DNA from 3 places in the Arthrobacter sp. AB6 genome. Region 2 is predicted to be linked to each of the others. Evidence: riboswitches for the same ligand, from Rfam matches in the RefSeq annotation. Region 2 holds a riboswitch; each other region holds the start of a gene.

Region 1 (10,374 bases), on a different contig from region 2:
TGAGGGACGCCGTGTCGCAGGCTTCGTCCGGTGCCGACCAGTTGCACACCGGGGCTGCCGCGCTGGCCACGGGGGAACAGGCCGCGCTCGACACTGCCGGCCGCCTCGCTGAAGGAGCAAGCAGGGTGGATGCCGGGGCAGCCCAGCTGGTGGATGGTGCCGGGACGGCAGCGGGCGGGTCACGCACGCTGGCGGACGAAATCAGTAAAGGGGCAGGGCAGGTGCCCAACCCTGATGACGCCCAGAAGAGCAACCTCTCCCGCGTCATGGCAGACCCCGTTTCGGTCAGCAACGTCTCACAGGCCAAGGCGGAGTCGTACGGCGCCGGGTTGGCGCCGTTCTTCCTCACCCTTGCGTTGTGGATCGGCATCTTCATGCTGGTCCAGGCAATGCGTCCCATCACCCAGCGGGCGCTGGCGTCCAATGCGGCATCCTGGAAGATCGCACTGGGCGGCTGGCTCCCGTTCCTGGCGGTCTCGGCGGTACAGGCAACCCTCCTCACCCTGGTAGTGAATCTTGCCCTGGGCCTCAATCCCGCCCACCCTGTCCTGATGTGGCTCTTTATGCTCGCCGCAGCCATGGCGTTCAGCGCCCTCATCCAAGGCGTTGTGGCGCTGCTCGGGTCTCCGGGGAAACTCGTGGTGCTGATCCTGCTGGTCCTGCAGCTGGTGTCCTCCGGCGGCACCTTCCCCTGGCAAACCACGCCGCAGCCTCTCCATGTGGTCCACGAGGTCCTGCCCATGGGCTATGTGGTGGCCGGGATGCGGCACCTGGTCTATGGCGGGGACCTGGCCATGATCGCACCCACGGTACTGGGCCTGGTGGGCTATACCGCGCTGGGTGCGGCCATGTCCACGCTTGCGGTGCGCAGGAACAAGTACTGGACCCTGAAAACGCTGAAACCTGAGATTGCGCTATGAGTACGGAGCCACCGGGAGCAGCGAAGAGTCTCCGCCCTGCCCGGACCGACGTTACGCGCCAGAAACTCTTCGACGCATCCATGGAACTCATCGGCGAGCGGGGTGCGGCGGGTGTCACGGTTGATGAGATCGCCGCTGCGGCGGGCGTCTCCAAGGGAACCGTCTACTACAACTTCGGCAGCAAGTCGGAGCTCATCGCGCAGCTGCTGCGGCATGGTGTGGACATCCTGAAGGCCCGCCTCCTGTTAGCGCCGGAACAGGGAGCACCGGGATCGGGAGCTGATGGTCCTGCGGACCAAGCCGGGGCCGGCGGCACCCGGGCAAGCGACCCGATGCGGGCCATGGAGGCAATGATCGGCCAGGCCATGGACTTCATGGCGGAGTACCCGTCCTTCGCGCGCCTCTGGGTCAGCGAAAACTGGCGTACGCCCAGCGAGTGGCAGGGCACGTTCGCGGTCCTTCGCGGCGAGCTGCTGGCGGTGATCGGGGAGGCAGTGGAGAAGGTGGCAAAGGAATACCCCGTGGACCCGTCGGTTTCCCGGGGCAGCCTGGAAACCGCCATCTTCGGGGCCTGCTTCGTGGTGGGACTGGACCGCCAGACATACCACCCCGAGCGGACGCGTGACCAAAGCGTTGCAGCAATCATGGCCATCATGCGCGGCTACGTGCTGAAGCAGCCTCCGGCTCAGGGATGATTGGACCCATGGGGAAGAGCGGAAAGTTCGCGGTTATTTCCGGTATTGTTGCGGCCGGCCTGCTGGTGCTGACCGGAATGACGCTCGCTGAGCCGGTGTTCATCGCGTTCCTCGGTGTCCTGGCGCTGGCGTGCCTGGCCTGTATTACGGAGATCCTGAACCGGGGGCGGCGCCTTGCCCTGCTGGTTGCCGGTGGGGGCGCCAGCCTCACCATCGGCTTTTCCCTCGCCTTCATCAGCACGTGGGAGCTGGCTTTCGCCGGCGAGTCCTCGTTTGTAGGAACGCCGTTGCCCACCGACGATCCCGACAATTACTTTTTTGGTGCTGCCGCTGCAGCCGTGGTTACCCTGCTCGTGCTGTTCCTCGGTGCGGCCTGGCCCCGCGGGCGCCGGCTGCAGGCTCTGTCCAGGAAGGGCACGGCTGGGCGGGGCACGGCTGGGCGGGGCACGGGCAGAAAAGGCACTGCCGCCACGGGCCCAGCAAGCAGGGGCGCTTCCGTGAAGGGACGGACGACGGCGCCGGGCAGGCCAGCTGCCAAAGGGACAGCCCAGCGCAAGCCGGCCCAGCAGGCATCGGCACAGCGGACTCGTGGTGAGGGAACCGGCGGCCTCCGCGCGCCTGCGCGGGTGCCTTCCAGCGCAGCCAACCGGCCGTCGTCGTCCGCTTCCCCTGCCAGGACAACGCCGAAAACGGGGGCCAAACCTCCACCGCGCCGGTGACTCCTGCCGGCCCGTCAGGATGGCGCCAGGCTAGTGGCGGGCCCGGGGAACCTTGAACTTGGTGATACGGGCGTCCTGTCCGTCCAATTCGGCCCAGGACTTCTCCGTCTCAAGGACGGTGAGGGCGTTGGTGGGGTACCTGGTGGCGGCGTCCATGTAGGCATCGTGGTCGGAATCCCGCGAGGCGAGGTGCATTGCCAAGTCCTGGACCCCCGGCAGGTGTGAAATCACCATCAGTGTGGTCACGGTGTCCGGAACGTGGTTGATGACCGTCAGCATCCGAAGTGCGGAGGCAGCGTACAGCCCGTCTTCAAGCTTGGGGGTGGGCGCTTTGTCCCCCAGCTCCGAGCACACCCAGGTACAGGTCTGCCTGGTCCGCAGGGCACTGGAGCAGAGGATGAAGTCCGGGACGATGTTGTGCTTGAGCAGCCAACGGCCCGCCAGCGGCGCCTCACGGTGGCCACGCTCCTCCAGCGGACGCTCGTGATCGGCCACGCCGCCAGGCCAATCGGCCTTGGCGTGGCGCATGATCACAAGCCGTCGAAGATGGTGCCCACTCATGGCCTAAGCCTATAGCCAGCCGACGCAGCGCACGGTGCCCCAACCCGGCAGAAAGCCGCTTTGGCGTGGTCGCGAAAAGACCTAGATCGAGTATTCCGGAGCGGCCCAGACAACCACTTCGGGGTGCTCGTAGAACCGGTATCCCTGGCCGCGGACGGTGCGCACGGTGTTGGCGAGCCGGCCCAGCTTGGAGCGCAGCCGGCGGATATGGACGTCGATGGTGCGCTCGTTGGGGACCTCTTCGGCATTGCGCCAGAGACCTTCCAGGAGCTCATCGCGGCCCACGGTGCGGGTTCCGTTTTCCACGAGGTAGTTCAGGAGTTCGAACTCCTTGAACGTCAGGTTGAGGGACTCGCCGTCCAGGTGGACCTCGCGGCGGGCGAGGTCGATCAGGACACCGGACGGGCGCGGCTCCTGGGCCTGCGCGGGACGCGGGGCCTCAGTGCGCGGGCGGGTGTTGACGGTGGGGTCGCCGAAGGTGGAACGGACGACGTCGAGCGCGGAACCGGGGGTGCCTGCGGGAGCCACGGCGACGGCTGCGTAGCTTTCTGCTCCGGACACCAGGGACTGGGCGTAGGCGCGGATTTCCTGGGCCAGCTTGGCGATGGAGGTTCCGGCGGCTGCTGCGGTTTCCTCGTCGATACCCATGTAGAGGACGAATCCGCGGGCGACGTTGTCATTGGCGACGGGCCGGACAGCAGCCGGGCCGGCTACTACGGGAGTGGGGGCCGTCATCGGCGCCGCCTCGGCAGGCTGGACGGCGCGGAGCTGCCCGTAGGAATTGGGGTTATAGCCCTGGGGCGCATAGCCCTGGGCGGGAAAGTTGCTTCCGGAAGCAGAGGGAGCAAGGGCAGGCCGGGGGCCGAAGCCGGGGCGGAGGCCGGAGGGCTGGCCCGCCTTGGCGGCGTTACGGACAGAGATGTGGACGTATCCGGATGCAACTGACATATGTGCTTACCTCAATGTGAATGGCCGTCATCACGGCCCGAATGCTGGGTTTCCCCGCAATGAGAACTGGGGAGGGGCGCCCGACGCTGGGCTGGGGGCGAATGCCTAAGAACTTCGGAGGGTGGGAAGGTCAGGCGTGCATTCGACAACAGCGCATGTCGGCAGCAGCGGATGTGCTGGGCCAATATTCTGCGGCTGCAGGTGCTGTTGAGTTCTTGTTCACATTGGAAGTGTGCAGCGTAACAATGCCAACTTGCAAGTAACAATGGACGCGGTCGTCCGCATAATGAGACGAAATCGGCTAATGTGCTGCAAATCACGATTCTGGCAGAGCCATAAAAATAACGTTCGTTATCCTTGAAGAGGCGCACTTTCGGCCTTGGACAGAACTTTGTTCGGCGGAATGGGAGTTTCACGCTAAAATATTCAGGACCGGGACTGATAGGGAAATCCCACTCACCGCCTTGCCGTCGTGTCCAACCGCCCACGGTTTCGGACAAAAAATTCTCCGGGGAAACTGCACCTCAACGGCAACCCCGCCGCTGGGGCATGGCAGGAGCAGCCGCGTCTCCGGCATTCAGCTCGCTACGCCGGGATATTCACAGCTGGGCCACAGGTTTGCCATAGCCGGGCATAAACCAATGATCGGAGAGTTGTCCCATGGCCACTTCGCACTCCATGACAAACAACCTCCCCAAGCTCACCCATCCGGACGGCTCCCCCATCAGGGCCCTCGTGGTGGATGACGAACCCAGCCTCTCGGAACTCATGAGCATGGGGCTGCACATGGCGGGCTGGTCCGTGGCAGTTGCTGCCGACGGCCCTGAAGCGGTGAAGCTGGCCAAGGACTTCCGCCCCGACGTCCTGGTCCTCGACGTCATGATTCCAGGGTTCGACGGCGTCGAGGTCCTGGGCAGGATCCGCGCTTTCGCGCCCGAGGTCCCCGCGCTTTTCCTGACCGCCAAAGACGCGGTCCAGGACAGGATCGTGGGCCTCGCCGCCGGCGGCACGACTATGTCACCAAGCCGTTCAGCATGGAGGAAGTCCTGCTGAGGCTGCACCGGCTGGTACAGCGCTCCGGCGTTGCCGCCATGGACACTGCTGAACTGGTGGTGGGAGACCTTGTTCTGAACGTGGACACACGCGAAGTCACGCGGGCCGGTGATGACGTCCAGCTAACGGCCACCCAGTTCGAGCTGCTGCGCTACCTCATGGAGAACCCCAAGCGCGTCATCAGCAAGGCCCAGATCCTGGACCGGGTGTGGAACTACGACTTCGGCGGCCAGGCAAACATCGTGGAACTCTACATTTCCTACCTGCGCAAGAAAGTGGACGCCGTGCACCCGCCCATGATCCACACCGTGCGGGGCGCCGGGTACGTCATCAAGCCGGCGGAGTAGACGGCGCCATGACCGCCGTGCACACCGCGGAGCCGCAGCGCCGGAGCTGGCTCACGCCTGGCACCTGGCACCTGCGGACCCGGCTTATCCTGCTGGCCATGGCGCTGCTGATCGCCATCTGCGGTGCGGTGGGCGTGGCCAGCTACGCCTCCATGGACGCGTTCCTCACCCGCCAGCTGGACGAGCAGCTGAGCCAGGCCGCAGCCCGCTCCAACGATCCCGGCCGGCCTCCCTCCGGCGGCTTCAACGGCAGGGACCCCCTGGATTCCCGCGGCCAAAGCGTGGGAACACTGAACGCGCGCATCCTCAACGGCCAGGTCAACAGCGCTGGCTTCCTTGCCCCGGACACCACGCGCTCCGCACTGTCCACCGAGGACAAGCAGGTCCTGCTGGCACTGGCCACCGACGCCCGGCCTGTTGACCGCAGGCTTTCAAACGGCGACTACCGGCTGATCGCGGTCAAGACCAGTTTCGGCGACGTCCTGGTGACCGGACTCCCCCTGGCCGCTAAGGAGGGCACGCTCGCGTCCCTGGTGTGGACCTTCGTGTTCGTCTCGCTGGGCGGGTTGCTCCTGGTCGGGCTGGTGGGCACAGTCCTGATCCGCCGCACCATGAAGCCCCTTGAACAGCTGTCCGAGGTGGCCACCCGGGTTTCGCAGCTGCCCCTGGATGCCGGCGAGGTGGCACTTGCCGTGCGTGTACCGCCGTCGAACTCCAACCCCGGAACTGAGGTGGGCAGCGTGGGGCACGCGCTGAACCTCATGCTGGACAACGTTGCCAACGCGCTGCAGGCGCGGCAGAAGAGCGAAACCAAGGTGCGGCAGTTCGTGGCTGACGCTTCCCATGAGCTACGCACGCCGCTGACCGCCATCCGCGGCTACACCGAACTGATGAGGATGACGGAAAACTTCACTCCGGACGGGCAGAAGTCGCTGGCGCGGGTGCAAAGCCAGTCGGAACGGATGACCGCCTTGGTGGAGGATCTCCTGCTGCTCGCGCGGCTTGACGAGGGCCAGCCGCTGAAGCTAAGCGAGGTGGACCTAACGCAGCTGGTGGTGGAAGCCGTCAGCGACGAGAAGGTCATGGCGCCCGGGCACACCTGGCGGCTGGAGCTCCCCGACGAGCCGGTGGTGGTCAACGGGGATCCGTCGCAGCTGCGGCAGGTGTTGATGAACCTGCTCTCCAACGCCCGCAAGCACACCCCTCCGGGCACCACAGTGGTAACGGGGGTGTGGAAGACCCCGGAGGGAGCCGCGGTTGTAACCGTAACGGACGACGGCGGCGGAATACCGCCGGAGTTCGTGGACCAGGTCTTCGCGCGGTTCGCCCGCGCAGACGCGGCACGCGCGGGAACGGCCAGCACGCCCGGCGCACCCGCCGCTGAAGGAACCAGCGGTTTGGGGTTGTCCATTGTCGAGTCCATTGTTGAGGCCCACGGTGGACGGGTCACGGTGACGTCTCAGCCCGGCCGCACACAGTTCGCCCTGCAGCTGCCCTTGGTTCGCGAAATTACACAAGGCGGCGCGCCGCCATCGTGATTCCTGTTACCAAAATGTGACTTCTGGGCTGCGCTCCTGTACCGTCGAATGGGTGCGGCCCCCGTTCGGGCCGCATATCCCGGGTTGACGCCAAGCTCTGCCACTTCCCGGATTCCTCTTGAGCAACGGCAGAGGCGGGGGACCCACCGTCCCGGGCACTGAATGCCCTTGGGGTTAAGCCTGCACGTGTTTTTTCCGTGCGGCCGGATGCCCTCATCCGAACCCGACAGCTAACTCCGCAGGTGTGAGAGGCGATCCATCATGTCCAAGTTCCTTGTAAAACCACGCCCGCAATCGGGCTCGGATACCCGCGCTACGCGTCGAGCAGCCAAATTCCCGTCCTTCGGCCGGCGCGCCGGGTTCCTGGCAGTATCCTGCGCCATCCTTGTTGGAGTTGGCGCTGCGGGCCAGGCCACCGACACGGGTGCCCGCGTGGCATCCACCGAGGCGCCCGCTGTCGAGTCCCTGTCGAAGCTGAGCATGGAGCAAAGCGAAATCCGGGCCAACCCTGCGCCTGAGTCCGCGGCTGGGCCGATCAATGTTGTCCCGCAGGCAGCCGAACCGGCTCCAGCTCCGGCAGCCGAGCCCGCACCTGCGCCGGTACCCGCTCCCGAACCGGCGCCGGTACCGGTACCCGAGCCCGCACCCGTCGTCGCGGTTAATGACCCCGCGGGCGCCCAAGCGTACGCTGCCGGCCAACTGGCTTCCTATGGCTGGGCTCCGGACCAGATGCAGTGCCTGCAGACCCTATGGACCAAGGAATCGGACTGGACCACTACGGCCACCAATCCGAGCAGCGGCGCCTACGGCATCGTCCAGTCCTTGCCGGCTGAGAAGATGGCCAGTGCCGGCGCCGACTACCTCACCAACTACCGCACGCAGATCAACTGGGGCCTGGATTACATCCAGGAACGCTACCAGTCCCCGTGCGGTGCACTGAACTTCCACTTGTCGAACAACTGGTACTAAAGCGGCACCGGCCGCGTCCGTTGACTCCAACCTCACAGCCGGAAGGAAATGACCCTCCTGCCCTCGTCATCCACGCCGACCTCGACGGCAACTGCACTGTAGTCAACAATGTGCAGCATGCCGGCAGGCAACGGTCCGGTGTTGGGTCCAACAGCCACCGTACGGATGCCGGCGGCGACCCCTGCTGCAATGCCGGCGGGAGCATCCTCAAACACCACCGCATCGGCAGGATCCACGCCCAAGGCGGCGGCGGCCTGCAGGTATCCCTCAGGATCCGGTTTTCCCCGGGTTACCAGCTCAGCTGTCACGGCCGTGGCAGGCATGGCTAGACCCGCGGCGCCCATCCGGATGTCAGCCAGGACGCGGTCAGCGGACGTGACGAGGGCGATGGCGTCTGCTGGAAGTGCCGCCAGCAACCGGGCTGCCCCGGGCAGGGGCAGGATGCCGTCAGTCCGGACGCGTTCCATGGCACCAAGTTCCGCGGTCAGTGCCGGCACATCGGCGCCGGGCGGAGCGAAGCGCTTCACGGTGTCGCCTGCTTGGACGCCGTGCGAAGTCCGCAGGATCTCTCCAAGGTCCAGCCCGTAGCGGACGGCAAACTCGCCCCAAACCTGTTCAACTACCGCGGTGGAATCAACCAGGGTCCCATCCATGTCAAAGAGGACGGCACGGCAGGTCAGTGCCAGGGTTAGGGGAGGCATCGGGACGGTCATGCCTCCCATTCTGCCCCAGCCCTCCCGGAGACCTAGCCGGCGATGCCGTACAGCCGGTCGCCTGCGTCGCCGAGGCCGGGAACGATGTAGGACTTCTCGTTGAGCCTTTCGTCGATGGAGGCCAGCACGATGGTGACATTGGCATCGGAGAGTTCTTCCTCCAGCTTTGCCAGGCCTTCCGGAGCAGCAAGCAGGCAGATGCAGGTGACATCAGAGGCGCCGCGCTTGAACAGGAACTTAATGGCTTCGCGCAGCGTACCGCCGGTGGCCAGCATGGGGTCCAGGACGAAGATCTGCCGGTCGGTAAGGTCCTCGGGCAGGCGCTCGGCGTAGGTGATGATGTCCAGGGTTTCCTCGTCACGGGCCATGCCGAGGAATCCCACTTCAGCGGTGGGGACGAGCTTGGTCATGCCCTCGAGCATTCCAAGGCCCGCGCGCAGGATGGGTACCACCAGCGGGGTGGGCTTGGTGAACGCCGTGCCAACAGTGGTGCTGACGGGCGTTTCGATGGTGACTGGCTCGGTGCGGACCTCGCGCGTTGCCTCGTAGGCGAGGAGGGTCACCAGCTCCTCCGTCAGCTGCCGGAAGACCGGGGACGGAGTGTTTTTGTCCCGGAGGACGGTGAGCTTATGGGCGACCAGCGGGTGGTCCACAACGAGAGTGCGCATGGGTCAAAAGTATCACCCGGCCGCCGGGCCCCTCCCCGACCGGTCGCCGCTGGCCTCCGCTTCCCCGTTGGGTTCCTCTCGAAGGACGGGGTGTTCAAAGGTAGGCGCCGGGCCCGCGTGCTCGCGGCGGCGTATCAGGTGGAACAGCCGGTGGGCCAGGATCACCATGGACACCCATGCGAGGCCAAGGAACCAGCCGGCCATCACATCGGTCAACCAGTGGTGTCCCAGGAAAACCCTGCTCAGGCCCATGGCGATGATGAAGATGGCGCCGGCCGTTATTGCGGCGATCCTTGCCCACAGGATTTGGAACTGGAGGCACATCAGATACACCAGGACCCCTATCACCACTGTTGTGTTCAGCGTGTGTCCGCTGGGGAAGGACGGTGTGGTCTCATAGGGCGGCACCGCCTCCGAATGGTCCGGACGGGTCCTGCCGACCAGGCGCTTGCCCAGGGTGGTGGCAGTTGTGGAAACGAGGGCAGCGCCGCCCACCAGGACGATGGGCCGCCACGTCCTGCTCAGTAATGTCAGCCACGCAGTAAGGATGCTGGCGAGGATTGGCATGCCGATCCCGCCGCCCACGTTGGTAAAGCCCGTGGCGAAGGCGTCCACCTCCGGATTCCGCAATGACTGGGAGTATTCCAGCGCAGGAATATCCAGGCTGGCAAGCCCTTCCTCGGCCACCACATTGGCATACACCTCTGCGCCGAGCAGGGCCAAGGTGACCACGAGTGTTCCGCCGATGATCATGGTCAGCCACAGGGCGGCATAGGGCTTGATCCACTTGTCCATGCGGTCTCGGACGGTGCTCACTGTGCCTCCCGGCGTCTGGGGCGTCACGGGCTCTGGTTATCCCACGAAACTATCATTGAGCCATGGTCTCAGCAGAGAAAAAATATAACGCGTGGATGGGCTTTGCCCTTGCCGAGGCCCGCCGCGCCCTCGCTACGGAGGATGTGCCGATTGGCGCGGTGGTCATAGGGCCCGACGGCGCCGTGCTGGGTTCCGGCCGGAACCAGCGGGAGGAGCTGGGCGACCCCACCGCCCACGCCGAGATAGTTGCCATCCGGGAGGCGGCGGAGCGGTTGCGCCAGCTTTCAGTGCTCGACGGCGGCAGCGGCGACGGCTGGCGGCTCGCCGACTGCACGTTGGTGGTGACCCTGGAGCCCTGCGCCATGTGCGCCGGCGCCATTGTCCTGGCCCGGATTCCCCGGGTGGTTTTCGGTGCCTGGGATGAGAA
Region 2 (10,374 bases):
CGGAACCTGGCGAGCAGCGCCGTCGTCCGCTCCGGGGCAGTGGACAGGATGCCCTGGAGGGCCTCGGGGGAGGCGGTCCAATGCTGCAGCGCCAGCGCCGCCTCCATGGGGGTGGTGGCCTCGTGGATGGCAACACCGCTGCGGTGCAGCTCGGACACCAGCTGCACGGCACGCTGCGCGAAGGCCGGCTGAAGGCGGACCAGCTCGGTGTAGCTCCTGCCCAGCCCGGCGGGATAGATGCCCACCACGTCCTTCAGCGAACCCACCGGGAGGTAGTAGTGGTGTTTCGCCGCGGATGCCGGGGTACCGTGCGGCGGCTCGGCGCGGTGCACCAGCGCAAGTTCCTGCAGCGAATGCAGGATCCGCTCCACCGAGGCTGCCGAAGACCCGGAAATCATCTTCCGGAGCCCCGCGGCGGACGCGCTGTGGCCGGTGTCCGTATTGGTGCACAGGTGGAGGGTTTCGAGGACCTGCATCTGCGGGCGGTTGAGGCGTTCAAGTGCCCGCTGCACGCTCAGCCGGGCACTTGCCCGCGCGGCAAGGGCAGGGAAGTCCGGAACAGGGGGCGAAATGAGGTCCGGCCGCGCATCGAACAGCGCACGCAGCGAATCGTCGCTGCGTGCCTCCAGCTCCTTGCTCAATGCGCGAATGAGGGACATCAGTCCAACGTTACCGCCGGTCCGGGTTTGCTGCCCGGCGGCGCCCGGCAACGCTGTCCAGAACCAGGAACAGCATCAGGAGGAACGCAAGCGGCAGGCCGTAGAGCGCCATATAGGTGACCCAGGCCGGAGCCACTGAGCCGGCGAAGGCAAGGGCCATCACGGCGCCCACTGCCACTAGGGAAAGCACGGCGACAGCCGCGGCGAGGATCATCAGGGCACGCCGGTAGCGCGAGGGTGTCATGGACGTAACGCTACCGCTCCTGCCGCACCGGGAGTGAATGGTGCTGGAGGAAGGCAGCCGGAAGGTTGCACTGGGCCATTGAAAGCGTCAATAGGGCGGTAGGCAGGATAACCTTGGGGGATAGACCAACACGGTCCGCAGCCGCCATACCTTGAACCCGCATTGCAATGCGGATGCGGTGACGGCTGGCCGTGTCAGAAGACGTCAGAACGAAGAAGGTTGATTACGTGCCTACCGGCAAGGTCAAGTGGTATGACAAGGACAAGGGCTTCGGGTTCCTCGCAGGCGAAGACGGCCAGGAGGTATTCCTGCCCAAATCGTCGCTGCCCGAAGGCGTAACAGAGCTCAAGGCCGGCACCCGGGTTGAATTCGGGGTAGCCGATGGACGCAAGGGCGCCCAGGCCCTGGGCCTGCGCGTGCTGGACAAGACGCCCTCGATCGCCAAGGCCAAGCGGCCCAACGCCAAGGAACTCGCCCCGCTGGTCCAGGACCTGGTGACCGTGCTGGACAATCTCTCCGGGACCCTTTCCGCAGGCAAGTACCCGGAAGGCAACAAGGGCAAGGCCATCGCCGCTGCCCTGCGCAAGGTTGCCGACGAGCTGGACGTTTAGGCACCGATGAACCCGGAAGGTGAACAGCCGGTAGGGGCTAAGACTGTGTCCAGGCGCCGCGCTGGAGTCCCGGTGTGGCGGACAGGGAAGCCTGATGCCTTCCTGGCCGCAGCGGTGGACACCGCCCGCACGGCCATCGAGGGCATCACGGCACCGGCAACGATCGGCCAACACCTTGTGGCCAAGAGCGAAGGCGACCGCCTGGTGACCCATCTGTTTGAATCCAGGCTGGCCGGCTACCTGGGCTGGCAATGGTATGCGGTGCTCACCCGCAACTCCCGCTCCAAGGTGGTCACCGTCAACGAGCTAGGCCTCCTGCCGTCGGAAGATTCGATCCTTGCCCCGGAATGGGTGCCATGGGCAGAACGCGTCCGTCCCGAGGACGAGCAGGAGCCGGAACCGGTGCCGGCCCAGGAGCCGGAAGAGGACCAGGACCAGGAATCCGGGGACGAAGAGCCCGACGACGGTGGGGAGCCCGGCGACGAAGCAAGGACTTCCTGACCACACACGAACGGCGCCGTCCGGGATGATCCCGGGCGGCGCCGTCGTACGTTAAGGCAGTTGGCCTACTTGCGCAGTTCGCCCACTACGTAGTCGATGCTGGCCAGCAGGGCAGAAACGTCGGACGGCTCGATGGCCACGAACGTGGCGATGCGCAGCTGGTTGCGGCCCAGCTTCCGGTACGGCTCCGTGTCCACGATGCCGTTGGCGCGCAGGACCTTGGCCACCGCGGCCGCGTCCACTGAATCGTCGAAGTCAATCGTGGCGATTACGTTGGAGCGCTCGTCCGGGTTGGCGACGAACGGCGTGGCGAATTCGGAGGACTCCGCCCAGCTGTAGATGCGTCCGGCGGAATCAGCAGTCCGCGCCGAAGCGAAGTCAAGCCCCCCGTTCCCGTTCAGCCACTGCACCTGGGCGTCCAGGGTCACCAGGGTAGACAGCGACGGCGTGTTGTAGGTCTGGTTCAGGCGGGAGTTGTCAATGGCCGTCTGGAGGTCCAGGAAGTCCGGGATCCAGCGGCCGCTGGACTTGATCCGGGCCGCACGCTCCAGTGCGGCCGGCGAGAACAGGCCAAGCCATAGCCCGCCGTCGGAGGCAAAGTTTTTCTGCGGGGCGAAGTAGTAGACGTCGCTCTCCGCTACGTCGACGTCCAGGCCGCCGGCTGCCGACGTCGCGTCGACAAGGACCAGTGCGCCCTCATCCGCGCCTGCCACCCGCTTCACGGGAGCGGAAACGCCAGTGGATGTCTCGTTCTGCGGCCAGGCGTAGGCATCAACGCCCGCCTCAGCCTGCGCGGCAGGGCGGGTTCCAGGCTCGGATTTGATGATGGAGGAGGCATCCAGGAAAGGCGCCCTGTTGGTGGCTGCCGCGAACTTCGAGCCGAATTCACCGAATGAGAGGTGCTGGGCCTTCTTCTCCACCAGGCCGAAGCTGGCGACGTCCCAGAACGCCGTGGAACCACCCACGCCCAGCACCACTTCATAGCCTTCCGGGGCGCGGAAGAACTGGCTCAGGCCTTCGCGTACGGATCCCACCAGGTTCTTGACCGGGGCCTGCCGGTGGGACGTTCCCAGGATGGTCTTTGATGCGGCGGACAAAGCATCGATCTGCTCCTGCCGGACTTTGGAAGGACCGGCGCCGAACCGCCCGTCCTTAGGGAGGAGGTCGGCGGGAATAGTGATGCTGTTTTCGCTCACAGGTGCTCCAATTTCGGCGTGGACGGGGTGTTGGTCCGGACGGATGTAGGTGGCAGGCAGTCGCGGCGGCTGTCACTCGGGCCCTCCTTCATTCTGCCTGAACAGCTGTTTCAGCGGGAACCTGGACCGTCATAGTCCAGACACTGAGACAGCGCCCTGTCCACGACGTCAACTATTAGGACAAATTCAAAATAGGCTAAGCTTTCCAACGGACCACGCTGCACGAGAAGGCGGTACGGTGGGACAACGCAAGGTACTGCGCTCGAGGAGCTGAGCTGGATGACGGATCTGATCGACACTACGGAGATGTACCTTCGGACCATCTTGGAGCTTGAGGAAGAAAACATCGTTGCCCTCCGCGCCCGGATCGCGGAGCGGCTGCGACACTCAGGGCCCACAGTTTCGCAGACCATCGGCAGGATGGAACGGGACGGCCTGGTGGTTGTCTCCGGAGACCGGCACCTTGAACTTACGGAGGTGGGCCGGAAGCGCGCCACCGAAGTCATGCGGAAGCACAGGTTGGCGGAGCGGCTCCTGGCTGATGTCATCGGGCTGGACTGGGCCTACGTCCATGACGAAGCCTGCCGCTGGGAGCACGTCATGAGCGAACGGGTGGAACGGCGCATTTACGAAATGCTGAACCATCCCACCGAGTCCCCGTACGGCAACCCCATCCCGGGATTGGCGGCCCTCGGGGGCCAGGCGCAGTCCGCGGCGGATCCGGCAGTCAGCCTGCTTGAGGCCATGAAGACTTACGGCCCGGCATCCGAGGTGACGGTCAGCCGCCTCGCAGAGCCGATCCAGGTGGAACCCGAGCTGCTGGTCCAGCTTGATGAAGGCGGAATCCGGCCCGGTGCGTCGGTATCGCTGGAGCGGGTCGGGGAGTACATCTCGGTCCGCGTCCCGGGCATCGAAGGTGCCTTGGAACTGCCGCCGGAAGTCGCGGCGCACGTCTTCGTGGCCGTACGCTAGGGACTGCTGTGGGCCTCCCGGCTACCCGAATGGGGGCCGGTTACGCAAAGATAACGGAATTGTTACTTTGGGACTTTTGGCCCTATAGTTAAACCCAAGCGTTGATACTAAAGCGTTACCTGATTCGGAGCCGAGCTCTGCCAGCGGATCAGGTGCACGAGTCATTACTGGCAGAGGCGGGGGAACCACAAACGGCAGCCGGGGGACTGCCTTGGGGTGAAGTCCGTCAGCAGCAAGCCTCTTCCAGTGAAGGATCCTCCGGGGATACCTCTGTGCCGAAGCTTGCTTACGGCGGACCGGGTCTTTGAACTCTCTGACCCGAATCCGACAGCTAACTTCGCAGGCTTTCCAGAGAGGAACCCTTCTTGTCCATGCAGACCCCCAGGGGACGCCGCCGCGCGGCGGTACCCTCTTCGACGCCGCGGGTTGTTGAAGTCATCACCACGGAACGCCCCCGCGATCCGCACCGTGATGCACGCCGCCGTCGTGGTCCCTTCCGCCAGGTCACCGAATTTGCCGCAGCGAGCGGGATCGGCCAGAAGGCCGGAATCGCCCTCGCGGCGACAGGCCTGGTGCTGACCGTGACGGTGCCGGCCACCAGCCCCGTGATGGCCACCGACGCTCCCGGTGCTATACCGGTCGCAGCGTCAGCCGCAACCCCGCAGCCCCAGATCTCAGCCGAGGCCGGTGCCCAGATCGACTTCAGCCGTTCTGCCGTCGTCACCCAGGCGGATCCGGACGGCAAGCTCAAGCAGCTTCTGAGTGCCCAGTCCGCCGGCTCTGTGTCACGTGCTGCCTCGGCAGGAAGCCTCGGCGCCCCGCTGGCCACGCTGACCACAGCATCGCCGTTCGGCTACCGTGTCAGTCCGATCACCGGGGGCTCCGGCGACTTCCACCGCGGCCAGGACTACGTGGCCCAGTGCGGCACGTCTGTCCTCGCTGCGGCTACCGGCACGGTGACCTTCGTGGGCTGGCACCAGTTCGGCGGCGGAAACCGTGTTGTGGTGGACCACGGCAACGGTTTGGAAACCACCTACAACCACCTCTCCTCCTTCAATGTGAGGGAGGGGCAGACGGTCTCACGCGGGGAGGTTGTGGCCCTCAGCGGGACCACGGGCGCCTCCACGGGCTGCCACCTCCACTTTGAGGTGCAAGTCAACGGCGAAGTGGTCGATCCGACTGGCTGGCTGTAGCCAAATGACGGTGAACTATCGGATGATCGCGACTTGCCGTGACCTGAATGTGACATTCACCCAAAACTGCTGTACCGTCTAACTCGCGTCAACTTTTCCGAAGTTGACGCTCTTGTGCGGATTGCCTAACTCTGCCACCGCTCAAGGTCCGTTCGCATTTCATCGTCTGGCAGGGGCGGGGGAACCAATTTTGGTCTTGGCTTTGGCTAAGACCTTGGGGTTAAGTCGCAAAACTTCCTTGGAAGCAGCGCGGCCGGGTGACTCCCATCCGAATCCGACAGCTCACCTCGTAGGCATTGGGAGAGGCTACCTTCGTGTCTTCACGCAACAATTCTGCGCGCCACCGTGCGCAAACGGTTCGTACCAACCCCTTGGACACTGTGTCCAAGGCTGTTAGTGCCAATGCCGGGACAGTAGGTCGCCAGGCTGCCGTCATCGCCGCAGCTTCCGGTCTTATCCTCAGCATGGGCCTGCCCGCCAACGCAGCGGACACCACCGCTGGTGTTTCCGCTTCGACCGAGTCCGGTTCTGCGCAGGCTGCCTTGGCAGTCACCGCAGCACCCACGGCCACCGTGTCGTTCGAGCGGCCCGTGGTCAAGACCACCGCCGCCCCGAAGCGGGAGCCGGTGCGGGCACAGTCCACCGCCACCGAAACGGGCGCAGCGTCCACTACTGAATCTGCTGCGGACAAGCTGGCCAAGACTGTCTCTTCCGCCGCCACCTCCGGCATTGCTGCCATCGCCTACACGGGCATTGGCAGCCCCTACGTCTGGGGCGGCACCAGCCCCGTCACCGGGTGGGACTGCTCAGGCTTCACCCAGTGGGTTTATGCCCAGGCCGGCATCAGCATCCCCCGCGTCAACGCCTGGACTGCCATGACCCCCACCTCCACCCCGCAGCCCGGAGACCTGGTCATGCAGAACGGCGGAGCGCACGTCGGCATCTACGTCGGGAACGGCATGATGGTCAGCGCGCTCAACCCCTCCCAGGGCACGCTGCTCCACGCCGTGGCCGCCACCGGCACGTCTTCGTTCTTCACCGTCAGCAAATAGTTCTTGGACCCTCGGGTCCAGGAACTATTTCTTTGCTCCACCACGCTTTCCGCTAACACCACATCCCCGTTCGGGGCGTGCCGGCATACCCCCAAGATGCCGGCGCGTCCGCATCCCTTGGTGCCCACAACGGCCTGAGGAAAACGAAAGAGAGAACTGATGACTACTCGTGCCACCGCACGGCATCGCGCCGAAGTCACCAAAACCAACTCAATCGCCATCATCGCCAAGGCTGTCGGCGAGAACGCCGGTGGCGTAGGCCGCCAGGCCGCGGTCATCGCCGCCGCTTCCGGCCTGGTATTGACCAGCGGCATCGCGGCAAACGCTGCCGACTCCAACGTCCAGCGCGACTCCGCTCCCGCATCCACCCTGGAAGTTGAATCGGCCGTCGAAGCCCCCATCTCCGCGGCTTCCACGATCAACATCACCTTCGAAAAGCCCGCCGTCACCACCACGCCGGCCCCGGTTATCGAAGAACCCGCACCTGTCGAGGTCCAGGAGGCCGAGCCGGCCCCCGTCGCCAAGCCTGCTGCTCCCAAGGTCACCGCCACGGTTTCCACGGCCCCTGCCGCCGCTCCCACTGCTTCCGCCAGCGGCAAGGGTGCAGCCATCCTGTCCGCTGCGTACGCCCAGTTGGGCGTTATGCAGGACTGCACGATGCTGGTCACGAACTCCCTGGCAGCAGTGGGGATCAACTTCCACGACTGGCCTGCAGGCTACCTCTCCCTGGGCCGCACCGTCAGTGCCGCTGAGGCGCAGCCGGGCGACCTGATCTACTACGCAGACGGTGGCGCCGGCATGGCACACATTGCTGTCTACGCAGGCAACGGCCAGGCCGTCCACGGTGGCTACAACGGAAACCAGACGGTGGTCTTCAGCGCCAACGTCGGCTCCGGCCCCGTCTTCATCCGGGTTAACTGAGACGCCACCACCGGCGGTCCAACCAGGACGCAAAGAACCCTTGCCCTCGCGGCAAGGGTTCTTTCCTTTTAATTGCGCGCTGCTCCGGCCGTTCAGCATGCGCCCCTTGACTGGACCGACACGACAGTTCTGGGACAGGGCGATTAGCTGAACACGCGCTTCTGTGTTTACTCTTGTGGTGTCGATCCATAGCCCGGACATGCCGAGGGCAGCCGGCCCTCGTGCCCCTGGACGGGTGCGGCCGTGAAGAGGTACGTGCATGCGCACTCTCGTTCTGAATGCTGGGTATGAGCCCCTGGCGGTGATCACTTTCCGCCGGGCGCTGGTGCTTGTGCTCACGGGCAAGGCCAGCGTGGTTGCCGAAGGCGATGATCCCGTGGTGGGACCGCAGGAAATCCTGGGACGTCCCTCCGTGATTCTCCTGAACCGCTACATCCGTCCGAGGTACAACCAGGCCACCGCTGTCAGCCGCCGCGGGGTGCTCAGACGCGACGGCCACAGATGCGCGTACTGCGGAAAAGCGGCCCACACCATCGACCATGTCCACCCCAAGTCCCGGGGCGGTGAGGACTCCTGGGAGAACCTGGTGGCGGCCTGCCTGCGCTGCAACAACGTCAAGGGCGACCATACGCCGGCTGAAATGGGCTGGAAACTACGTTTCGTCCCGGAGCCACCGCATGGAACCATCTGGCAGATCAAGGAACTTGAGAAACCCACCCCCGCCTGGGATCCGTTCCTGCTGCCGGAGCGCGCCGCCTGACCGGAAACCTTCGGCACGCCGCAACGCCACAGATGGCTAGGCTGGGGGAATGGAACAGAACCGGCTGGACTTCGATGCAGTGATCCTGGCCGGTGGCCGGTCCTCCCGCTTGGGCGGGGTTCCGAAACAGGACCTGGTTTTCCACCATGACACCCTCCTCCAGCGCGCACTGGCCGCTGCAGCAGGTGCTTCGCGCACGGTGGTGGTGGGCCCGGGAGCCGGACATTCACTTCCCGGAGTACTTTTCTGCCGGGAGCAGCCGCAGTTCGCAGGGCCGGGAGCCGCCATCTCCGCCGGACTCGACGCCTTGGCCCGGGACGGGCGCGGGGCGGAGTTCACCCTGGTGCTGGCGTGTGACATGCCGCTGGTCCGGGACGCAGTGCCGGTACTGGTGGCCGCGATGGTTTCAGCGGACGCAGACGGGGCCATGGCCCGCGCAGAAGACGGCCGGCTCCAGCCGCTGGCCGGTCTTTACCGCACAGCTGCGTTAAAAACATCGGCAGCACAGCTCTCGTCCCGTGGTGCCCTTATTAACGGCTCCGTGCGCTCCCTCCTTGCTAGTCTGGAGGTGCAGCCTGTCACCGTCCCTGCAGGTTCCACGGCAGACGTGGACACCTGGGATGATGCCGCCGCACTAGGGATTGCCGCCGGCAACCAGGACAAAGGCCAGGACCGGCGCAACCGCAGTTAAATAGGGAGGCATGTTCGTGAAAAGCCAGGATGAAACGCTGGAGGAGTGGTGCAGGTCCCTGCTCCAGGCCTATGAACTGGAGGACGTCCAGGTGGACGTCAACGCCATCCTTGCCCTGGCCGGTGTGGCCGCCCATTCGGTGGTCCGTCCGGCCGCGCCCCTGACGACGTTCATTGCGGGTTATGCCGCCGGGCTGGCGTCCGGGTCGGGCCGGGCACCCAATGCTGCATCCATGGAGTCCGCGCTGGCCGTGGCCCGTTCCCTGGCTGCCGACTACGATGCTGAAGCCGCCGGGGCTCCCGGCGAATGACGAAGGACTCCCAGGAAGCAGCGGATGCCCCCGAGGGCGGGGAACCGAGGCACCTCGACCATACGTGGGAAGACGCCCGGCAGGCAGCGTTCGACGCCGGCACTCCAATCCCCGCCGGCCCTGTTCCCTTGGAACTGGCCCTCGGACGCAGGCTGGACCAGGACATTGTGGCCTTGCAGGAGATGCCCCACTATGCGTCGTCGGCGATGGACGGCTGGGCCGTTAACGGCACGGGGCCGTGGATCCTGGTGGAAGCAGGTTCGCCGCTGGCCCCGCACCAGGCCAGTCCCATTGCTACGGGGGGACTCATACCGCCCGGGGCAAAGGCGGTGCTGCGCAGCGAAAGCGCCCGCCTGGACAAAGACGAAGACGGGCTGCCCGTCCTGGTGACCGGCGGCACTGCCCGTCCTGGCGAACCCCGCACAGGCCAGCATGTCCGGAAAGCAGGGGAGGAGGCCTCGGAAGGGGACATCCTCGTCAAGGCCGGGGCGGTGCTGAACCCTGCGCACCTCGCCCTCGCCGCCCTTGCCGGTTATGACGAACTGGTGGTCCAGGGAAAGCCCCTGGTCCGGCTGCTGCTGACCGGTTCTGAAGTGGTTGGGCGCGGCGTGCCGGTTCCAGGCCAGGTGCGTGACACTTTCGGCCCGCAGCTGCCCGCCGTGGTGGGCATGCTGGGCGGGCTGGCCGGCGGGCAGCAACGGATCGGCGATTCGTACGCTGAGTGGCTGGCGGCACTGGAGGACGTGATTCCCGGGGTGCCGGGCGCGCCGGACCTGCCGGCCGACGTCGTCATCACCACGGGCGGGACGGGAAAGTCCGGAACGGACCACCTTCGCAGGGCAGTGCGGGAGCTGGGCGGACGGCTGATTATTGACGGCGTGGCCATGCGTCCCGGACACCCGGCCGTCCTGGCCGAACTTCCGGACGGGCGGTTCGTACTGGGACTGCCGGGAAACCCCCTTGCAGCCATGATGGCCCTCTCCACAGTGGGGGCCCCGCTGCTGGCGGCGCTGGGACACCGCCCCCTGCCCGCAGTGCAGGAGGTGCCCTGCGGAACCACCCTCGATCCCCAACCCGGGCGCACGCGCCTGGTCCCGTTCCGCCTGCTTTACGGCATGGCCTCTCCGGCCCAGCACACCGGCCCGGGCATGATGCGCGGGCTGGCTTCAGCGGACGGCGTGATGGTTGTGCCTCCCCATGGGGTGCAGTTGGGAGAGCTGGTGCCCGCCTTTGCCCTTCCCTGGGGGCCGCCCATCCCCGCGCC
Region 3 (10,374 bases), on a different contig from region 2:
GCTTCACCGTGCGTCCACCGGAACCGGCATGTCTACGAGGACCTGCTCATCGTCGAACCAGTGGACAAGGAGGGGGTCCCGGTACCGCCCGGGTCAACGGGCGCGAAGCTTTTGGTCACGGTCCTGTTCTCGCGGACGTTGCCGCTGATCCGCTACGAACTGTCGGACAGCGTGACGTTGGGGCAGCGCGGTTGCCCCTGTGGCCGCTCGTTCATCCGCATGGAGGATATCGAAGGCAGGTTGGAGGATGTGCTTGAGCTGCCAGGCAAGGCAGGCCTTGTGAGCGTCCACCCCATCGTGTTCCATCACGTCCTGGACCAGGCTGCCGCCGCCGGCTGGCAGGTGGTCCAGGAACCCATGGGACTGCGGGTCCTCGTCGCAGGACTGGCGCCGGGAAGCACAACCTCCGGAATACAGGCCTCGGTGGCCGAAGCCCTCGCAGCTGCCGGCGTCGCGCGAACCCCGGTCTCCGTGTCCGTGGTGGACCGGCTGGAACGGACACCCTTGGGTAAGGCGCCCTTCGTTCGCCGGCTCAAGCCGTGAGCCGCCGGAACGGACCTGGCCGTTTCCGGCGAACTGTTCCGTGATGGCTTCCCTTACCGGAAGTCGGCCAGCCAGCAGGACGGAACGTGGCTCCTGCGCTGATCAAGCCAGATTCCGGGGAACTTCCGCTGTTTCCCCTAGCTGCAGGCAAACTACGCTAAAATCGTAAGCAGGCTGATGAATATCGGTTGGCAGGATCAATACTGAAGGAGTTTCACATGAACTTGGGAAGCATGATCAGGAATGCCGCTGGACGATTCTCCGGCAGGGCCGGCACCGCCGGAACAACGCGACGGACCGGACTGAACGCCACGGGGCGGGCACCCGGCACACCGGGCGCCCCAGGAGCCCGGACCGGTGGTTTGGCCGGCAAAATCATGGGAATGCTCCGGCGGCGCTAGGCCGTCCCGGCAGCCACAAAAGCAGGTCCCGGACTCTTCCGGAGCCTGCTTTTTGGCACCCATCGCCATGCGTGAGCTCACCATCCTCGGCACGGCCTCGCAAGTCCCCACCCGGACCAGGAACCACAACGGCTACCTGCTGCGCTGGGACGGCGAGGGCTTCCTCTTCGACCCCGGCGAGGGAACACAGCGCCAAATGATCCACGCAGGGGTCACCGCGAGCCAGATCACCCATATCTGCCTCACCCACGTACACGGAGACCACTGTTTCGGGTTGCCGGGGGTGTTGTCGCGCATGGCCCTCGACGCCGTGGCGCACCCGGTGCACCTTCACTACCCGGCATCCGGGGAGGATGTGGTGCGCGCCCTCGTGTCCGTCAGCTCGCCGGGGATCGATCTCAGGCTTCGCCCTCACGGCGGAAGCGGTGCGGTGGCCGAGGGCCTGGACGTCCGGCCACTGAAGCACCGCATTGAAACCTACGGCTACCGGCTGGTGGAACCGGACGGCCGCACCCTGCTGCCTGAGCGCCTGGCCGCAGCGGGTATATCGGGCCCATCGATCGGGCGCCTGCAGCATGATGGCAGCCTGGCCGGCGTCCGCCTCGATGACGTCAGCATTCCGCGGCCGGGCCAGCGCTTTGCTTTCGTGATGGACACGGCGCCCTGCCAGGGCGCTGAAGAGTTGGCCGACGGCGTCGACCTCCTCGTCGCGGAGTCCACCTTCAGCGATGACGACGCCGGCCTGGCGCGCCAGTACCGCCACCTCACCGCCGGGCAGGCAGGGGAACTGGCTGCGAGGGCAGGCGCCGGAACCCTCGTGCTGACGCACTTCTCCTCACGGTACGGCGACGACGCCGCGGCGCTGGCGCTCCAGGCCAGGGCCCGCGCGGCGGATACTGACGTCATCGCTGCACAGGACCTGCAGCGCGTCCCCCTGCCCCAGCGGCGCCGCTGGCCCCGGCTTGGCGTGACCGCACCAGGACGGTCCGCTGCACCAGAACGGTCCACTCCGCCAGGCCAGGCCAGCCATCGAGCCACGGAGGTAACCGGTGAGCTCATCAACCGCCGGACTAGCGACGGCGATAGGGTTAAACCATGACTGCTGCAGCAGAAACAACCGCCGTCTTCGAGGGCCGCTTTGCCCGTGAACTAGCGGAGCTGGCCGTTCCATGGCAGGCGGAGGAAGCGCCGGATCCTGAGCTTCTGGTACTTAACGACGCACTGGCGAACGAGCTGGGGCTGACACCCGACTACCTGCGGACGCCGGAAGGCGTGCGCCTCCTGCTGGGTAACTACCTCCCCCCGGGTGCAACCCCCGTAGCCCAGGCGTACGCCGGGCACCAGTTCGGCGGCTACTCACCGCTGCTCGGCGACGGCCGCGCGCTGCTGCTGGGCGAAATACTTGCCGACGGAGGGCGCTTGCGGGATGTGCACCTGAAGGGTTCCGGCCGTACACCTTTCGCCCGTGCCGGCGACGGCCGGGCCGTCATCGGCCCCATGCTGCGGGAGTACCTTGTGAGTGAGGCCATGCATGCCCTGAACATTCCCACCACGCGGGCCCTTGCCGTCGTAGCCACCGGGCGGCCGGTGCGCCGGGACACGATGCTGCCGGGTGCCGTCCTGGCCCGGGTGGCCAGCAGCCACCTGCGCGTGGGCAGCTTCCAGTACGCCCGGGCCACGGAGAACATGGACCTGCTGCGCCGCTTGGCGGACCACGCCATCAACAGGCACTACCCGGCGGCAGCCCGGTCCGAACACCCCTACCTGGCGCTGTTTGAAGCAGTGGTGGCTGCCCAGGCAGAGCTCGTGGCCAAGTGGATGCTAGTGGGTTTTGTGCACGGGGTCATGAACACGGACAACATGACCATCTCCGGGGAAACCATCGACTACGGGCCCTGCGCATTCATGGACGCGTTTGATCCCGCCGCCGTGTACAGCTCCATCGATGTAGGCGGCCGCTACGCCTACGCGAACCAGCCCGTGGTTGCCGAGTGGAACCTGGCCCGGCTCGCTGAGGCCATGCTGCCGCTCTTCAACGAAGACCAGGAGCAGGCTGTCGGCCCCGCCGTGGAGGCACTCGGCACATTCCGCGGCCGGTACAGTGACGCCTGGTTTGGGGGCATGAAGGCCAAGCTCGGTGTGGCGGCCAGCCCGGAACATGACGAAGCGTCGGACCTCGTGGATGGCGTGATCGGCCTGCTGAAGGACGGACCCGTTGACTACACGCAATTCTTCCGGAGCCTTGGCCAGGCCGCCCGGGGCAACTCCGGGCCTGCCCGCGGTATGGTGCTGGACCTCCGGGCTTTCGATGCCTGGGCTGAACGCTGGGCCGCGCTGAAGCCCGACGCTGAACTCATGGACAGCGTGAACCCCGCGTACATTCCCAGGAACCACCTTGTGGAGGAAGCACTGGCTGCGGCTACCGCGGGTGATCTTGACGCGTTTCACCGGCTCCTCGAGGTTGTCAGGTCCCCGTGCCAGGAGCGCCAGGGGCTGGAACGCTACACGGAGGGACCGCCGGAGGACTTCGGCAAATACCGGACCTTCTGCGGCACATAGCTGTCATTCCAGCGGGAACAGGGGAAGCCCGGAGGACCAGGACCGTTGGGAACGTGGAAGGGGCGGCAGCCGGTAAAACCGGCTGCCGCCCCTTCCGCGGGGTGGGCCCGCCCGCTAAGAGCGGCCTATCCCGTTGCCGCTGGCTAGGCCACGCGGACGAAGGAAGCGCCGCTCAGCCAGCTGATGGAGTGCACGGCAGTCTGGTTGCCGTTCACGCCGCCGCTGACAACCTGGCCGTCACCGGCGTAAACGCCCACGTGGCCGGCGGTGATCACGAGGTCACCGGGAGCAGGGGAGCTTACGGTGGAGCCGTACTGGTAGAACTGGGTGGGAGCCAGGTCGCCCACGGACATGCCAACAGACCGCAAGGCCTTTTCCACCATGGCGGTGCAGTCCTGGATCTGGCCCACCTGGCCATAGGCGTTAGCCAGGATGGCTGCCCCCGTACCCGTGCCGGTGCTGGCGGAGGCGTAGGACAGGTTCATCCCGGTGTTGGCCGGCGTGGTGGCGGCAGCGGTCTGGACAGGTGCCGGTGCCGGCGCGGCGGAGGGAACTGCCGGGGCGTAGCCTGCAGCCGGGATCTGAATCTGGTCGCCCGGGTAGATGACCGCGGAGATCGCCAGGCCGTTGGCAGCCAGGACATCGTTCAGGGCTACGCCGTGGGCGGCCGAGATGGCGCCCAGCGTGTCGCCGGATACAACCGTATGGACGGTGCCCGCGGCCGCGGCGGGGGCTGCAACTGCTGCGGCCGGGGCGGCGGAGGCCTGGACGTTAGCGGTCTCGGTGGTGTCCGGCCCTGTCACACCGGCGTGCGCCGGGGCTCCGACGCCGAAGGCAATGCCGGATGCGGCTGCGACGGCGAGTGCCGGACGGCCCAGGGTCCTGGCCTGGGACTTGGCCGAAACAGCCAGCCCATCCAGGATGATGGAACGGGCCGGAGTTGCGCGGTGACGGGCGGTGGTGGAATTTTTTGACACGGTTGATCGCCTCTCCCATGCCTGCGGGGTGAGCTGTCGGGTTCGGGCTGGAGATGCCCGGCCGGAAGCAACTCCGAACGGAACGGAGGCGCTAGCGACTTAACCCCAAGGCCTCTTGAGAGGCCGTGGAAACTTGGTTCCCCCGTCCCTGCCAGCTGGAAGCGATTGGTTCCCGGATCAGCGGCAGGGCTCGGCAAGCTGAGGGGAATGTCCCGTCTGGGAGGGACACCTGAAGACCATAACCCGCTCCGGCACCAATTGTCACATTTGGGTAACATGCGAGGTTCTCCTCTCGCTTTACGCAAACGATTCGACTCTTTTTCGCCGGGGTGCTGACCTCGGAAGATACCTCCGTCGGGACGGTTGAAGATGGGAAGCGTCACGAAGTCATAAACGGCGAGGTTTGTGCGGGTGTGCACGGCCTCGATTCGGCCTTGACCATTCCGCCGACAATCAGGCTTTCCGTGTTGAAATTCGAGGGCCTGTTTCTGCTGTATAACGATGCAGGCCCCTCATCCTTAAAGTGAAGGTTGAAGCCGGTAAGCTTCCGAGCTATGGCCCGTTTCGCTGCAAATGTCCGCCACCGCCTGCCCGGGATACTGCTGGCCGCTGCCCTCGCCGGCAGTGTGTGGCTGCCTCCGGCCGGGGCGGCCGAAAGCGTTCCGCCTGGCGGCTACCCTTCGTGGGAGGACGTGGAGCGGGCCAAGCTGACCGAGGCCGGCACGGCCAAAGAGATCACGTTGATCGCAGGCCTTTTGGACGGGCTGCAATCGCAGTCGGAGGCCTTGGGCAACGCCGCGGTGGCGTCCGCCGCTGAGTCTGCAGCGGCAGATGCCGCGTTGGCAGCATCCACTGCAAAGGTAGAGTCGCTGGCGGAACGAGCCGGGACGGCCAAGGCCGAACTCATCCGCCACAGGAAGGACATCGGAGCGCTGGCCGCCCAGTCCTACAAAACGGGCGGTACGAACATGGGGTTCTTCGTGGCGTTGGACGCGATCGAGAACAACAACGTCCACGGGCTCAACGTGGTGCACCTGGTGGGCGGCAAAACGGCGGGCCTTGTGGACAAAGCCGCCGCCGCGGGGAAAATCACGGCTTCACTGGCTGATCAGGAGAAATCCGCCCGGACCGAGCGCGAACGGCTGTCCCGCGAGGCGGCGGAAAAGCTTGCAGCGGCCCGATCGGCCCAGGAAGCCATGGCGCGCCAGCTTACGGAAGAACGGCAGCGCAGCCGGGAGCTGACCGGGCAGTTGGCGTCCCTGAAGGGCACGACGGCGGCGGTTGAGGGCGAATTCCGGCGTGGACAGGCGGCACTGGCCGCTTATGAAGCAGCGCAGGAGGCGAAACGGGCCGCGGCCGGGGAGGAAGCCCGACGACGTGCGGCCGCAGCGGCAGCGGCGGCAAAGGTGCAGCCCCCTGCTGTTCCCGCCCCCATGCGTCCGGCTCCCGCCGATCCGGCACCTGAGAATCCTCCAGCCGGCAACCCTGTGCCGGCAAATCCTGCTCCGCCTGTCCCCGCCCCGGCGCCTGCCGCACCGCCCAGCCCGCCCGCCGTCGTCGTTCCCTCTGCTCCTGCGGGTGCGGTCAACGATCCTGCCGGTGCCAAGAGCTACGCCTCGGGCAGGCTGGGGGCCTACGGGTGGGGATCGGACCAGTTCCTCTGCCTCGCCCAGCTTTGGACCAAGGAATCGAACTGGCTGACCACGGCCACCAACCCGTATTCCGGTGCCTACGGCATTCCGCAGGCACTTCCGCCGGGCAAGTATTCCAGCGCGGGCAGCGACTGGCTGACCAACTACCGGACGCAGATCGAGTGGGGCCTTGGCTACATCCGTGAGCGGTATGGCTCACCATGCTCGGCATGGAACCACTCCGTGGCCAGGAATTGGTACTGACACCGCGTTAGGCTTTTCCCATGCCTGATGTGGAAAGGTTCCGCATCCTCCTCGAGGAGGAGCGGAAGCGGAAGCTGGCACTGCTCCCCGCGCTCCGCGCCGACATTGCCTCGGCAAACTCCGCGCGCCAGGATTCGAACGTCGACGACGAACACGATCCGGAGGGTTCCACCATTGCGTTCGAGCTGTCCCAGGCAGCTGCCCTGCTCAAGCAAAGCACCGCCGGCCTTGACCAGGTGGATGCCGCACTGGCCCGGATCGCTGCCGGCACGTACGGCATCTGCGCGGTCTGCGGGGAATCCATAGCGGAGGGAAGGCTGGAGGCCAGGCCCTGGACGCCGTTCTGCATCCGGCACGCGTCCGCTGGACGTGGCCGATGAACGGCGGGCCCGACTATGTGGCAGCGGCCGCGGCGTTCATCGACCGCACCCTGCAGAATGAGGGCGCCTGGTACCGCGCGGACGACGTCGAGTCCCGGCTGGGCGGGGTGCTTGCCTCCTACGGCTCCTCGGTGGGCGCCGTCCGTGGAACGGTCCGGGACGCCCTGAGGAAGTTCAAGGACCTGGACCACGATGCCGTGGTCCTGCTGGCGTCCGGGCTGTGGGCCCAACCGAAACCCGGTGGCAGGCCGGTTTTTGAGCGCCGACAGGCCGCCGTGGTGCTGCTTCAGTCAAGGGCCAGTCTCCTGCTGCACTCGGACCTGACCCGGATCGAGGGCTTCCTTCGTTCCGCGGGAAGCCGCGAGTTGGTGGAGCCCCTGCTGTCCGACGTAGTGTTGCCGCTACTGGCTGGACTGGCAGGACGCGACCGGCAGCGCGCAGGTGTTGTCCTTGCCAGGTGGAGCCAGGACCCGGACGGGCGGCTGCGCAGGGCTGCGGCCTTCATCGAGCAGCAGTCCGGCCCTGAGACCCCGCACAAAGGAGACAGCTATGAACGATCCCTATGACCTGGACCGCTTCGTGTCAGCCCAGGACAGCGGCGCAGGGGAGGGCGGGACCTTCGGACAGGCCTTGGCTGAGCTGCAGCTCGGCAACAAGACCGGCCACTGGATGTGGTTCATCTTCCCGCAGCTCGCCGGCCTGGGGCAAAGCCCCACCTCCCGGAAATACGCCATCACTTCGCTTGCCGAAGCCCGGGCGTACCTCGAGCACGAGGTCCTCGGCCCGCGGCTCCTCGAGTGCGCCCAGGCGCTCACCAACCACGCCGGGCGCACTGCAGAGGACATCCTGGGCGGCATCGATGCCCGGAAGCTGCACTCGTCCATGACCCTGTTCCTCCGCGCCGCGCCCGGCGAAACGGTGTTCAAGACAGTCCTTGCCCAGTTCTTTGACGGCCAGCCGGACGAGGCCACCGACGCGCTGCTCGCGGAGCAGGACCAGGACTGAAAAGCTAAGCATCTTTGCTGTTCCAACACAGGCAGTTATGCGGGCGCCGTCAACCCCGTCCCTTCCAGCCTCCCGTCAGCCGCGGGGAACCTCCACCAGGCGGACGTCGGCCAGCCGGCCGGCGTCCACGACGGCGGTCATGTAGGTGCACACAGGCTGGCGGCGGCGGTCGGTGGGTGAACCCGGGTTGAGCAGCCGCAGCCCGCGCGGGGTGGTGGTGTCCCACGGAATGTGGCTATGGCCGAAGACCAGGACGTCCGCCTCCGGATACAGCGCTTCGCAGCGTGCCTCGCGTCCCTTTGCCTGGCCGGTTTCGTGGACCATCGCAAAGCGGACGCCCTCAAGGGTGGCCGTGGCAATTTCCGGCAACCGCCGGCGCAGCTCCGGCCCGTCGTTGTTTCCGTAGACGCCCAGCAGCGAGCGGCTCCGCTCTTCGAATTCCGCCAAGAGGGACGCCTCCACCCAGTCCCCGGCGTGAAAGACCAGGTCGGCGTTTTCGACGGCGGACCACACCTGTGCGGGGAGCGCCCTGGCGCGCTTCGGGACATGGGTATCGGCGACCAGCACCAGATTCAAAGGCATGGCCAAAATCCTGCCATGGCACGGCCTTTTCCCCACCTCGCTTCCATGCCCCCATTTCCCTCCGCACTTTCTCCTTCGCCCTTTCCCCGCTGCGGAGGCAGTCGTACTCTTGGGCTTGGAGGTGATTGCCATGGAGGCAACGCAAGGCGACCGCATCATCGTCCATGGAAGGACCGTTGGGGCCACAGACCGGCATGGAGTGATTCTGGAGGTGCGGGGCCAGGGCGGGACGCCGCCCTACCTGGTCCGCTTTGATGACGGACACGAAACCATCATGTATCCCGGCGGTGATTTCGCCGTCGAACGCGGCCACGCGAACCAGGCCTGACTGACGGAACGGCCAGGCAGGTGCACCGATCCATGGCACCTGCCAGACTGGAGCGATGGATCACTTGTCGGCTTCCACCGCGTCCACAGCCCCACCCGTCCGCACCGGTCCCCGGGACCCCGGCGACGCCTGGGTCGAAGGGGACCGGGGCCGCTACTGGGGGCGGTTCGGTGCAGCCGGAGTGCTGGCCTACGATCCGGAAAAAGGCGTGCTGCTGCAGCACCGGGCTGTCTGGAGCCATAACGGGGGGACATGGGGCCTGCCCGGCGGGGCCCTCCATCATGGCGAGGAGCCCATCACGGGCGCGCTCCGGGAAGCCTTCGAGGAAGCGGCCGTCCCCGCCGGCAACGTGGAGCTGCTCTTCACGTCCCTGTTTGACGTGGGCTACTGGTCCTACACCACGGTGGTGGTCCTGGTCAGGGAGCCCTTTGATCCGGTGATCAGTGATCCCGAAAGCCTCGAACTGCGGTGGGTGCCGATGGCCGATGTGGCCTGCCTGGAACTGCACCCGGGATTCGCGGCATCGTGGCCCGCCCTGCGTGAACGGCTTGGGCCTAGTAGTCCGGACCGTACTCGGCGGTGACCAGGATCGGGAGGTGGTCCGAGTTCCCGCGTGGAAGCGTTTCGACGCTTTCGATGTCCAGGCCCAGTGACGTTGCAAAATCGAAATGGCCCTTAAACACCTTGTACCGGGTGTAGGTGCGCCTGTTGCTGAGCGACAGGGCATAGCCGGAATTCTTCATGTGCATGTCCAGGTTCTTGGTGAAGAACGGATAGTTGAAGTCGCCCACCATCAGGGTCATCAGGCCTTTGCCCATGCTGAGCAGCTCGGCGTGGGCGGCATGGATCTGCTTCCGCCGCAGCGAGTTCGACGCCGTGAGGGGCGCGGCGTGGAAGGAGCCGATGACCAGCTCATGCTGGGTCTCATTGTCCATCACCCGGGTGCCGATCAGCCGCTCATGGGCCGGGGCCAGGACCCGGTCATGCATTGATTTCTTGAGTGCGAAGGACTGGGTGTCCAAAGCGGTGAAGCGGCTCATCCGGTAATAGATGGCCAGCCCCAGCCGGTTGCCCTTGGTGGCATCCGCGAGGTGCAGCGGCCCAAGCGTTTCGGGGAGGTCGCTGGAATCCACCTCCTGGAGGCAGAGCGCATCAATATCATGGTTCCGCGCCAGGGCGAGGAGTTCACCGCTAGCCTTGTGCTTGCGGAGGTTGTAGCTGATGACACGCATGGAACACCTCTTCCGAGGGTTGCTGACAGGACCAGTTCCTGAGTCTAGTCGGATGACTCCTGTCAGGCTCCAACATTTCGCCGCGTCCGGCCAAGTCCCCCTCGGCTGACCGCCTCTGCCAGCCACCTGGCGGATGGCAGATAGGGTTAAGGCCAATTCACTGAGTATCACCGGAGGGGCCCGCTTTGACCGCAGATTTGCCTGAACTGGCCGAGGGAAGCTTCTACTACCTGAACCTGGGCGGGGGACGTTTCCGTTCCACCATCCATGCCCAGGGCGCCTGGAACGTGCACGAGCAACACATGGCGCCCGCGTCGGGCCTGATGGCGGACAGCCTGGAACGGCATGAGCCGCGGGCGGACATGCGGATGGCGCGGATCAGCTACGAGATCCTGGGCCTTATTCCGGGCGGCGCCTTCCATATCGAAACCACTACCCTCCGGCCCGGGAAGACCATCGAACTCCTGCAGGC

What was found. Region 2 has a riboswitch for cyclic di-AMP ahead of Q9R30_RS08585 (C40 family peptidase). Riboswitches for the same ligand answer to the same signal wherever they lie in the genome.
Region 1: it holds a riboswitch for cyclic di-AMP, as region 2 does, so the genes downstream of both, Q9R30_RS17495 (hypothetical protein) here and Q9R30_RS08585 (C40 family peptidase) in region 2, are expected to answer to the same signal.
Region 3: it holds a riboswitch for cyclic di-AMP, as region 2 does, so the genes downstream of both, Q9R30_RS01490 (LysM peptidoglycan-binding domain-containing protein) here and Q9R30_RS08585 (C40 family peptidase) in region 2, are expected to answer to the same signal.

Annotation. Positions count from the first base shown of each region.
Region 1 is NZ_JAUZVL010000029.1:3,820-14,193, reverse strand. Features, by position in the region: gene Q9R30_RS17530 (YhgE/Pip domain-containing protein) at 1-920, shown strand, start outside; gene Q9R30_RS17525 (TetR/AcrR family transcriptional regulator) at 917-1,615, shown strand; gene Q9R30_RS17520 (hypothetical protein) at 1,624-2,334, shown strand; gene Q9R30_RS17515 (histidine phosphatase family protein) at 2,365-2,895, opposite strand; gene Q9R30_RS17510 (winged helix-turn-helix domain-containing protein) at 2,977-3,843, opposite strand; partial or broken gene Q9R30_RS17505 (response regulator transcription factor) at 4,504-5,243, shown strand; gene Q9R30_RS17500 (HAMP domain-containing sensor histidine kinase) at 5,252-6,781, shown strand; cyclic di-AMP (ydaO/yuaA leader) riboswitch at 6,877-7,037, shown strand; gene Q9R30_RS17495 (hypothetical protein) at 7,043-7,750, shown strand; gene Q9R30_RS17490 (HAD-IA family hydrolase) at 7,783-8,463, opposite strand; gene upp (uracil phosphoribosyltransferase) at 8,496-9,131, opposite strand; gene Q9R30_RS17480 (phosphatase PAP2 family protein) at 9,144-9,926, opposite strand; gene Q9R30_RS17475 (nucleoside deaminase) at 10,010-10,374, shown strand, end outside.
Region 2 is NZ_JAUZVL010000008.1:18,511-28,884, forward strand. Features, by position in the region: gene Q9R30_RS08550 (helicase-associated domain-containing protein) at 1-659, opposite strand, end outside; gene Q9R30_RS08555 (hypothetical protein) at 670-903, opposite strand; gene Q9R30_RS08560 (cold-shock protein) at 1,131-1,514, shown strand; gene Q9R30_RS08565 (DUF3027 domain-containing protein) at 1,521-2,015, shown strand; gene serC (phosphoserine transaminase) at 2,081-3,211, opposite strand; gene Q9R30_RS08575 (metal-dependent transcriptional regulator) at 3,491-4,183, shown strand; cyclic di-AMP (ydaO/yuaA leader) riboswitch at 4,302-4,544, shown strand; gene Q9R30_RS08580 (M23 family metallopeptidase) at 4,555-5,376, shown strand; cyclic di-AMP (ydaO/yuaA leader) riboswitch at 5,489-5,686, shown strand; gene Q9R30_RS08585 (C40 family peptidase) at 5,757-6,428, shown strand; gene Q9R30_RS08590 (NlpC/P60 family protein) at 6,588-7,349, shown strand; gene Q9R30_RS08595 (HNH endonuclease) at 7,609-8,109, shown strand; gene Q9R30_RS08600 (molybdenum cofactor guanylyltransferase) at 8,159-8,800, shown strand; gene Q9R30_RS08605 (DUF6457 domain-containing protein) at 8,811-9,110, shown strand; gene Q9R30_RS08610 (molybdopterin molybdotransferase MoeA) at 9,107-10,374, shown strand, end outside.
Region 3 is NZ_JAUZVL010000002.1:16,176-26,549, reverse strand. Features, by position in the region: gene Q9R30_RS01505 (phenylacetate--CoA ligase family protein) at 1-543, shown strand, start outside; gene Q9R30_RS01500 (ribonuclease Z) at 1,012-2,043, shown strand; gene Q9R30_RS01495 (protein adenylyltransferase SelO family protein) at 2,040-3,503, shown strand; gene Q9R30_RS01490 (LysM peptidoglycan-binding domain-containing protein) at 3,647-4,480, opposite strand; cyclic di-AMP (ydaO/yuaA leader) riboswitch at 4,484-4,682, opposite strand; gene Q9R30_RS01485 (lytic transglycosylase domain-containing protein) at 5,035-6,375, shown strand; gene Q9R30_RS01480 (TraR/DksA C4-type zinc finger protein) at 6,396-6,755, shown strand; gene Q9R30_RS01475 (DNA alkylation repair protein) at 6,752-7,321, shown strand; gene Q9R30_RS01470 (DUF1810 domain-containing protein) at 7,305-7,760, shown strand; gene Q9R30_RS01465 (metallophosphoesterase) at 7,836-8,342, opposite strand; gene Q9R30_RS01460 (DUF1918 domain-containing protein) at 8,473-8,670, shown strand; gene Q9R30_RS01455 (NUDIX domain-containing protein) at 8,726-9,253, shown strand; gene Q9R30_RS01450 (endonuclease/exonuclease/phosphatase family protein) at 9,225-9,902, opposite strand; gene Q9R30_RS01445 (thioesterase family protein) at 10,088-10,374, shown strand, end outside.